2 regions of the Paenibacillus sp. Y5S-9 genome follow, and region 2 is predicted to be linked to the other one. Evidence: predicted binding sites of a transcription regulator. Region 2 holds the regulator's gene; the other holds the start of a gene.

Region 1 (4,126 bases), 1.0 Mb from region 2:
ACGACGGAAGTCACCTTTAGGGTGTGGAGCATCCAACGTGTTTTGGTCGCCAGTGTAAGCGTGAATTGTAGTCATCAAACCTTGAACGATTCCGAATTTGTCTTGCAGTGTTTTTGCCATAGGTGCCAGGCAGTTTGTTGTGCAAGATGCGCCGGAGATTACAGTTTCAGTACCGTCGAGGATTTCATGGTTTACGTTGTAAACGATGGTTTTCATGTCGCCAGTAGCTGGTGCGGAGATAACAACTTTCTTAGCTCCACCTTTCAAGTGTTTCTCAGCTGCTTCTTTAGTTGTGAAGAAACCAGTACATTCCAGAACGATATCTACGCCCAGGTCGCCCCAAGGAAGTTCTTCCGGGTTACGGTTAGCCAATACTTTAACTTCTTTGCCGTTCACTTTGAAGAAGCCATCGTGTACTTCAACATCGCCATCGAAGCGACCTTGAGTTGTATCATATTTGAGCAAATGAGCGAGCATTTTAGCGTCAGTCAAGTCGTTGATTGCTACTACCTCGATGCCTGCTACATTTTGAATACGGCGGAATGCCAAGCGTCCAATACGTCCAAAACCGTTAATACCTACTTTAATCATGAGTAAGTTCCTCCCAAGTTTTGATTAATTTTTTATGAAACTTATATATTCAAGACAGACGGTGAAGTCCGTCAAGACAACAATAGTTGTGATGCAAAGTAAACCCTTATTCCATTTCAGCAACGATGACTTCGGCAGCAGCCTCATCAATAATCAGAATATCTTCCTGACCAAATCGCAACACGGAGTGAATGGCAGCAGCTTTGCTTTTGCCACCTGCAATTCCAATCACGACATCGGTTCGTTCAATATCCTGAAGTCGCATACCCAGTGTAAGCATGGTATGTACCACCTTACCCTGATCATTAAAGTAATAACCGAAAGATTCAGATACGGCTCCTTGCTCCTGAAGTTCATCGATAATCTCCGTCGCAAGTTTACGTCTTGTCGCCATCTCCACGGCATCACCAATTCCATGAATTACAATCCGCGATTTCCGAATCAGCTGCAGAATCTCCTGAACACTGGGGTCCTGGATTAATGATTCGTAGGCATGATCACTAAGCAAATCCGGTACATGCAGGAGTTTGTATTGCGCTCCTACCCGTTTTGCCATTGTGGATGCAATCGTATTTGCCTGAATTTCAAGGCTTTCTCCAAGTCCACCGCGTGCCGGTACGAACCAGACACCTTTGAGCGATGTTGGCGGAGTCAGTTGCTCTGCGACTTCGGCCGTTGTTGATCCGCCAGTAACGGCGACAACGTCGTTGTCACTCATGATATTGCCGAGAGCCTTCGCTCCGGCTCTGCCCAGTTCCCTTTTGGCAAATGGAGAAACGTCCGAATCACCAGGAACCACAACCACCTTTTGCAGACCGTAGGCTTGCTTGATGCGCTCTTCCAGCTCGGATAATCCGAACAACTCTTTGGCTACGGGCTCTAACTGCTGCAGCAAATCATACCCTGCCTCGCTGATCTTCATTCCTGCACTGTCAATTTCAATAAGTCCCTGAGCCTTTAACAGATCGGTCTCAGCCCTCAGAACCCGCTCGGTCATCTGCATGGAATTAGCTAACGTTCTCCGTCCGATCACATCCGATAACATGATCTGTTGCAGAATCGTATACCTCTTTTTCAAGATATCCATGAGATCAGGCAGAAGCTGCTTTTGTACTTCTAAAATCGTTCGCATGCTTTCCACTCCCGCAAGTTCTCGTTCTAAGCTCTCTTTCGTGGCCCTAAAACGTCCCGGGTTAACTTTTTAAGTCCCACGTCTATTCTACCTAAAACTGACGTGACATGCAAGTGTTTCAACGTGTTATTTCGACACGCATTCAGCGTTTGTACGCGCCTATTTTCACAATCCTAGACTTCCATGATCAAGGACTAGCTCACGCATACCATATATAGAAGAAACAAATGAATTCAATCTACATATCGCTCAGAATCACATTTCATACGGCATGTCCAAAACCTCTAATAGCATTTACTTAAATGCACTCTTTATCCACTCTTCTTCATCATGATCATTTTTGGGTTAATCCAAACCAATACCACAACGAACTGCTTGCAATTAAATATTTCATGAGCTATAATCATTATTGCTATCACATAATGTGCGCCCGTGGTCCAATGGATATGACGTAGGCCTCCGAAGCCTGAGATCCAAGTTCGATTCTTGGCGGGCGCGCCATTTTTATTTAACAGCTCATAACCCATTTAACCAATGAAACCGGAAAGGTTTCTTTTTTTTGCAAGTTAGTTTGACTTTCTTTGACTTTTTGTTTGGAATTGTTTATTATGTGGGTAATACGGTAACAGTTTAAGTATAAACACCAATAACATTTACATTCCGAGGAGGTTTTTCACGTGAGTTTTATTCCAATGGTCGTTGAACAGAGCAACCGGGGTGAGCGCGCCTACGACATCTACTCCAGATTGCTGAAGGATCGTATTATTTTCCTTGGTAGCGATGTTAATGACGTAGTGGCTAATGCCATTATGGCACAGATGTTGTTCCTGGCTGCGGAAGATCCGGAGAAAGACATTCACTTATACATCAACAGCCCAGGCGGATCGATTACAGCCGGTATGGCGATTTACGATACAATGCAATTCATCAAACCGGATGTATCTACCATCTGTGTAGGTATGGCCGCTTCCATGGGTGCATTCTTGTTGAATGCCGGTGCAAAAGGGAAACGTTTTGCGTTGCCTAACAGTGAAATCATGATTCACCAACCACTTGGTGGTGCTCAAGGTCAAGCTTCCGACATCGAAATTCGTGCTCGCCGCATCCTGAAAATGCGTGATACATTGAACCGCATCATCTCTGAGCGTTCAGGTCAACCGCTGGAGCGGATTGAGAAAGATACAGATCGTGACTACTTCATGAGTGCTGCTGAAGCTGCCGATTACGGTATCATTGATAAAGTTATTGAAAACGTAGGTTCCCAAGGAATCTAAGTGTTAGTTAGAACACGGTCTTCGCGTTAATATATCAATACCTAACGTAATCAGCAACACCTCATTGTGTTGTCTATACGAGAAGAAGCCCTCATCATGATCATGATGAGGGCTTCTTTTTTCATTTTATAAGAAAAATAACTTAAGAGTGCATAATAATGATTCTTTATTTGGTTCCCGTTACATCGCTAAATGGTTCTGTGCCTTTAGGAAGAATCTCTTTATACGTAAATGGCATTTCAGGGAATCCCTCTGCGTACGCTGTATACTCATACAGCTGGAAGAACACGACCACACCCGTTGGTGTAACATAGAAATCCTGATCTTTATTTAACCCTTTATACCCATCGAGGTATCCACCGCGGGCTTTCAGTTGCTCGCCCACTTTTTTACCCAACGTCTCGCGCATGGTTTTGTTATTTTGCAGCACATCATCTAATGTAAGCTCCTTACCTGTGTCCAGTGCAAAGGTGTGGCCCGTACGGTATGTCATACCATGAGCGCCAGCATAATCTTCGTATCGTTGTGTAATGAGTCCCAGCACGCCTTTTTCGTTGTACGTCACTACATAAGAGCTCTCAAATGCATATGGACGGTTGGCTGTAGCACCGCCGAATTCAGATGTCTGTTTCTTGAAGTCAGCTACATAAGCATCCACTTCGTCTTTCAGCACTTTGTTGATCGCTGCTTCAGCTTCTTTGCTGGCAAGTCCACTCACCTGTGGATATTGAACATCTACTTCAGCATTTTTTACAGTAACATTAACTGTTGCCGCTTTAATTTTAACGTTATTTTGTTTCACTTTGCTGAGTGTCAACGTTTTGGTTTTGCCATCCCAATTCCCCTGTACACCCAAATAATCTCTCATTGCTGAGAATGGAATATACAATCGACCCTGAATCAATTTCGCTTCCACTTGAGGGTAATAACCGTTAATATAAACGTTTGGCTGTCCATCCATCAGGCTAACGGTCATCGCATTGTTGGCTGCTGTTACCGTATATGACTTGGTTTTCGCATCATATTTCAGGGTTCCACCTGCCACATCTTTAACTGCAGTAAGAGAGACCCAAGTTGAGCCACCTTGAAGAAGTCCTTTTTGAGTCAGTGTTTTCCCACCCGATTTCAG
Region 2 (4,126 bases):
TGAGTGAGGAACAAAAAGAAAAACGGCGGAGTCAATTTTCGTCACAGGATATATGGGGTGTATATGAGGACGGGCAGCTAGGAGCCAAACTTCACATCATTCCTTTTCAAACCTATATTCATGGCAGATCGTTCGAAATGGGCGGTATTGCGGGTGTAGCCACCTGGCCAGAGTATAGACGCAAAGGCTGGGTAGCGGGTCTGCTGAAGCATGCGTTGGAAGAAATGAATCGTAACAAACAAAGTATATCGTTCTTGCATCCATTCTCTTTTGGTTTCTATCGGAAGTATGGATGGGAGACTTATGTTGAATTTAAACGTTATAAAGTACCTACAGCTAATTTGCCTATGAAAAAAGCGACACCGGGAACAATTCGGCGTGGGGATCCGGGCCTCAGTATTTTAAAGGAAGTATACAGTGCTTATGCTGAGCGTTATAACGGAACTCTGGTTCGGGATGATGCAAGGTGGGAGAATTCAGTTCTTGTTAATGGGACCAGCCAGAAGGCTGTATATTACGATGAAGCTGATGCAGCACAAGGTTATCTTTTATATGAAGTTAAGGAAAATAAATTTACCATTAAAGAGATCATCTATCTGAATGAAGAGGCTAGGCAAGGGCTGTGGACCTTCATTGCTAACCATGATTCCATGATCCAGGAAGTTACTTTACAGGCGCCTGCCAGTGATACGCTTGCCTTCCAATTGGATAACCCACGGATTCAGCAGGAGATCGTACCTTATTTTATGGCACGCATCGTTAGTGTGGAGCAGTTTATATCCCAGTATCCATTTGCAAGCCAGGACTCACCGGTGCAGATTGTTTTACAGGTAGAGGATACCCACGCTCCGTGGAATGAAGGGGTATGGCAATTAAACGTAGCGATGAATGGAACAGCGTCCATATGGAAAACTTCGGAACCAATTACTGATGATCAGAGTATTAAGTTAGACATTCAGTCCCTTACCGCAGTGCTGATGGGGTATCGCAGACCAACGGAAATGGCACGGATCGGAAGAATTCACGGACCAGAAGCAGCAATCAAGGCTTTAGAACAAGCGATTCCTGAACGAGAAACCTATTTACTCGATTTCTTCTGATGACTATTACTATTCCCACTGCTTCATTTAACTTGATTGGCTTATATAGAAATACGGCGTGATCGAAAGACAAATGGACTTCTCCAGCAATTTTGGAGAGGTTTTTTTGTGTCTGGGGAATATTTCGTGTAAAATCGTAAAAAATGAATAGTGACCCCACTTGGCAAAACCACAAAATATGCTATAATGGTTATAAAGTCAAAGAAAGTCAAAGTCAACTAAAGGTTTAATACTGAAGTAACTTTCTTTCTACAATCTGATGGATGAGCGCCAATATACGGGATTCATTTCATCGGAGGATCAAGGGAATATTAAAGGACCTTCGTGCTTCCTTCGCTCTCCTGTTGACACCTGTGGAAGCAAGATTCGCTGTTTCCCTGATTGGTTAAATGGGTAGAGAAGGTGTACTCTGTGGGGGCGTGTGGGTCCTTATTGACTTAACGTTTCAGACAGTGGAGGATGATTGGATGCGTAATATCTCTGATATTATCGAACGATATCTGAAGAGTATTTTGCATGAAAGTCCCGAAGGAATGGTTGAAATTCAGCGTAATGATCTGGCAGATCAATTCTCATGTGTACCTTCCCAGATCAATTATGTCATCAGCACACGTTTTACACTCGAGAAGGGATACCTGGTAGAGAGTAAACGCGGCGGTGGTGGTTATGTTCGCATACAGCGCATTGAATTACCGGCCCAATCAGCTCTGCATAATCATTTGCACCATAGTATTGGTGAAGAGATCGGGCAGACAGCTGCCGAAGGTCTGATCTATCAATTGGAAGAAGCGCGCTTCTTGAGCAAGCGGGAAGCCGGGTTGATGCGAGCTGCTGTATCTAGAGAGGTTATATTGGTCAAACTTCCTTACCGGGATCAAATTCGTGCCAGAATGTTGAAGGCGATGTTAATATCTTTGCTCGGTAAATGAAAACTATCGGGGTCAAAGGAGGTACATCAATATGCTGTGCCAAGAATGCAATAAACGTCCGGCGACACTTCATTTCACGAAGATTGTAAATGGAGAGAAGACGGAATTCCATATTTGTGAGTCATGTGCCCGTGAAAAAGGGGAAATGATCCCTGGGACAGCAGGCGGTTTTTCCATTCACAACTTGTTGTCCGGGTTGCTTGATTTTGATCCAGCCGGCAAAAGTGGATCGGCAGGAACACCACCTGCAAAAGTACTTCAGTGTGAAGAGTGTGGTATGACGTACTCACAATTCAGCAAGATAGGCCGATTTGGCTGCAGTTCATGTTATAAATATTTTGACAGCCGTCTGGATCCTTTGTTCAAGCGGGTTCATGGTAGTACGTCCCATGTAGGCAAAGTGCCTGCACGAGCTGGGGGTCGCATCAAGGTGAAACGGCAAATCGCTGATCTGAAGCGTGAGCTCCAGGAGAGTATCGCCCAAGAGGAATTTGAAGAGGCGGCTCAGATCCGTGACCAGATCAGAGGACTTGAAAAAGGAATAGCTCAGGAGTAAAGTTTGTCATGAGTAGGAGGGATGCGTAATGCCTAATCTGCGCTTTACAGAGAAGGCGCTCAGCGACTGGATGCGCAGTGATGCGGCTGATTCCGAAATCGTCATTAGCAGCCGTGTCCGGATTGCGCGCAACCTTCAGCATGTTCCGTTTCCGATGCTGGCTTCCAATGAGCAATCGGAAGAGGTGCTGAATAAGCTGAGCGAAGTACTTCAATACGATGACGTTCATGCCTTTGGGGATTTTCATACGTTGGATCTGATCGATATTGACGAACTCGACAAACGGGTGCTGGTGGAGAAACATCTCATCAGTCCAAGTCTTGCGAATGAATCCAGAAATGGTGCGGTTATTCTCAGTGAGGATGAGTCTGTCAGTATTATGATTAATGAAGAGGATCATCTTCGTATCCAGTGCCTCTATCCGGGGTTCCAGGTGAAAGAAGCCTGGGAGAAAGCTTCTGCAATAGATGATGCTTTTGAAGCGCACGTGGATTATGCTTTTGATGATCGCAGAGGATACTTAACCAGCTGTCCTACTAATGTAGGTACAGGTGTCAGAGCATCGGTTATGATGCACCTGCCTGCCCTGGTGATGACGCAGCAGATTGGCCGTATTTTAACCGCAGTTTCCCAAGTGGGATTGACTGTAAGGGGGATATACGGTGAAGGCAGTGAGGCGATGGGTAACCTGTTTCAGATCTCGAACCAGATTACACTGGGACAGACCGAACAGGAAGTCATCGAGAACCTGCATGGTGTTGTATTACAGATGATTGGTCATGAACGTACTGCCAGAGAACGGTTAATTACCGACTCCAGACTTCGAATTACGGATCGGGTCATGCGTTCTTACGGCATATTGTCTCATGCAGCTATTGTTGATTCAAAGGAAGCTGCACAGCGCTTATCGGATGTACGCCTTGGCGTGGATCTCGGCTTGTTGGATGGACTGTCCATCACGGTAATGAATGAGTTGAACGTGATGACACAGCCGGGATTTTTGCAGAAAACATTCGGGGAAGATATGCGCACAGATGAGCGTGACATCTATCGTGCTCAGTTGATTCGTGATACGATCAATGCAGCGAAGCAGTCCTAGCTTAGCCTGATATTGTATTGAATTATGGTTTCATGCCGCATTGCGGCTTTTATATAATAAGGCATGTACAAATGCCGAATGACTTTATTCGCAGCACGGCTGCAAACAAAAATGATATGAAGAATACGACGGGTATTGTTTGAAACCCCTCGTTTTATCCAAAACCATGGAGGTGCAGGAGATATGATGTTTGGAAGATTTACGGAACGGGCCCAAAAGGTGCTCGCACTCGCGCAGGAAGAAGCTGTCCGTCTCGGTCATAATAACATCGGTACTGAGCATATTTTGCTCGGCCTCATTCGTGAAGGCGAAGGCATCGCAGCCAAAGCACTGATCGGCCTGGGACTCGGATTGGAAAAAATTCAGGATGAAGTAGAAACGCTGATTGGCCGTGGCCAAGAGCAACCTACCAACATTGCATATACGCCACGTGCGAAAAAAG

Evidence for each region. Region 2 encodes CtsR, which represses protease genes until heat stress. Its sites were predicted from a motif close to ATGGTCAATAAAGGTCAAACA; they were not measured.
Region 1: the regulator CtsR is predicted to act here: its motif matches at 2,292-2,312, upstream of clpP (ATP-dependent Clp endopeptidase proteolytic subunit ClpP).

The regions. Positions count from the first base shown of each region.
Region 1 is NZ_CP145887.1:182,872-186,997, reverse strand. It holds gene gap (type I glyceraldehyde-3-phosphate dehydrogenase) at 1-591, opposite strand, end outside; gene V6669_RS00905 (sugar-binding domain-containing protein) at 698-1,723, opposite strand; tRNA gene V6669_RS00900 (tRNA-Arg) at 2,150-2,224, shown strand; gene clpP (ATP-dependent Clp endopeptidase proteolytic subunit ClpP) at 2,401-2,997, shown strand; gene V6669_RS00890 (DUF4163 domain-containing protein) at 3,164-4,126, opposite strand, start outside.
Region 2 is NZ_CP145887.1:6,105,661-6,109,786, reverse strand. It holds gene V6669_RS26995 (GNAT family N-acetyltransferase) at 1-1,100, shown strand, start outside; gene V6669_RS26990 (CtsR family transcriptional regulator) at 1,568-2,029, shown strand; gene V6669_RS26985 (UvrB/UvrC motif-containing protein) at 2,061-2,585, shown strand; gene V6669_RS26980 (protein arginine kinase) at 2,614-3,684, shown strand; gene V6669_RS26975 (ATP-dependent Clp protease ATP-binding subunit) at 3,868-4,126, shown strand, end outside.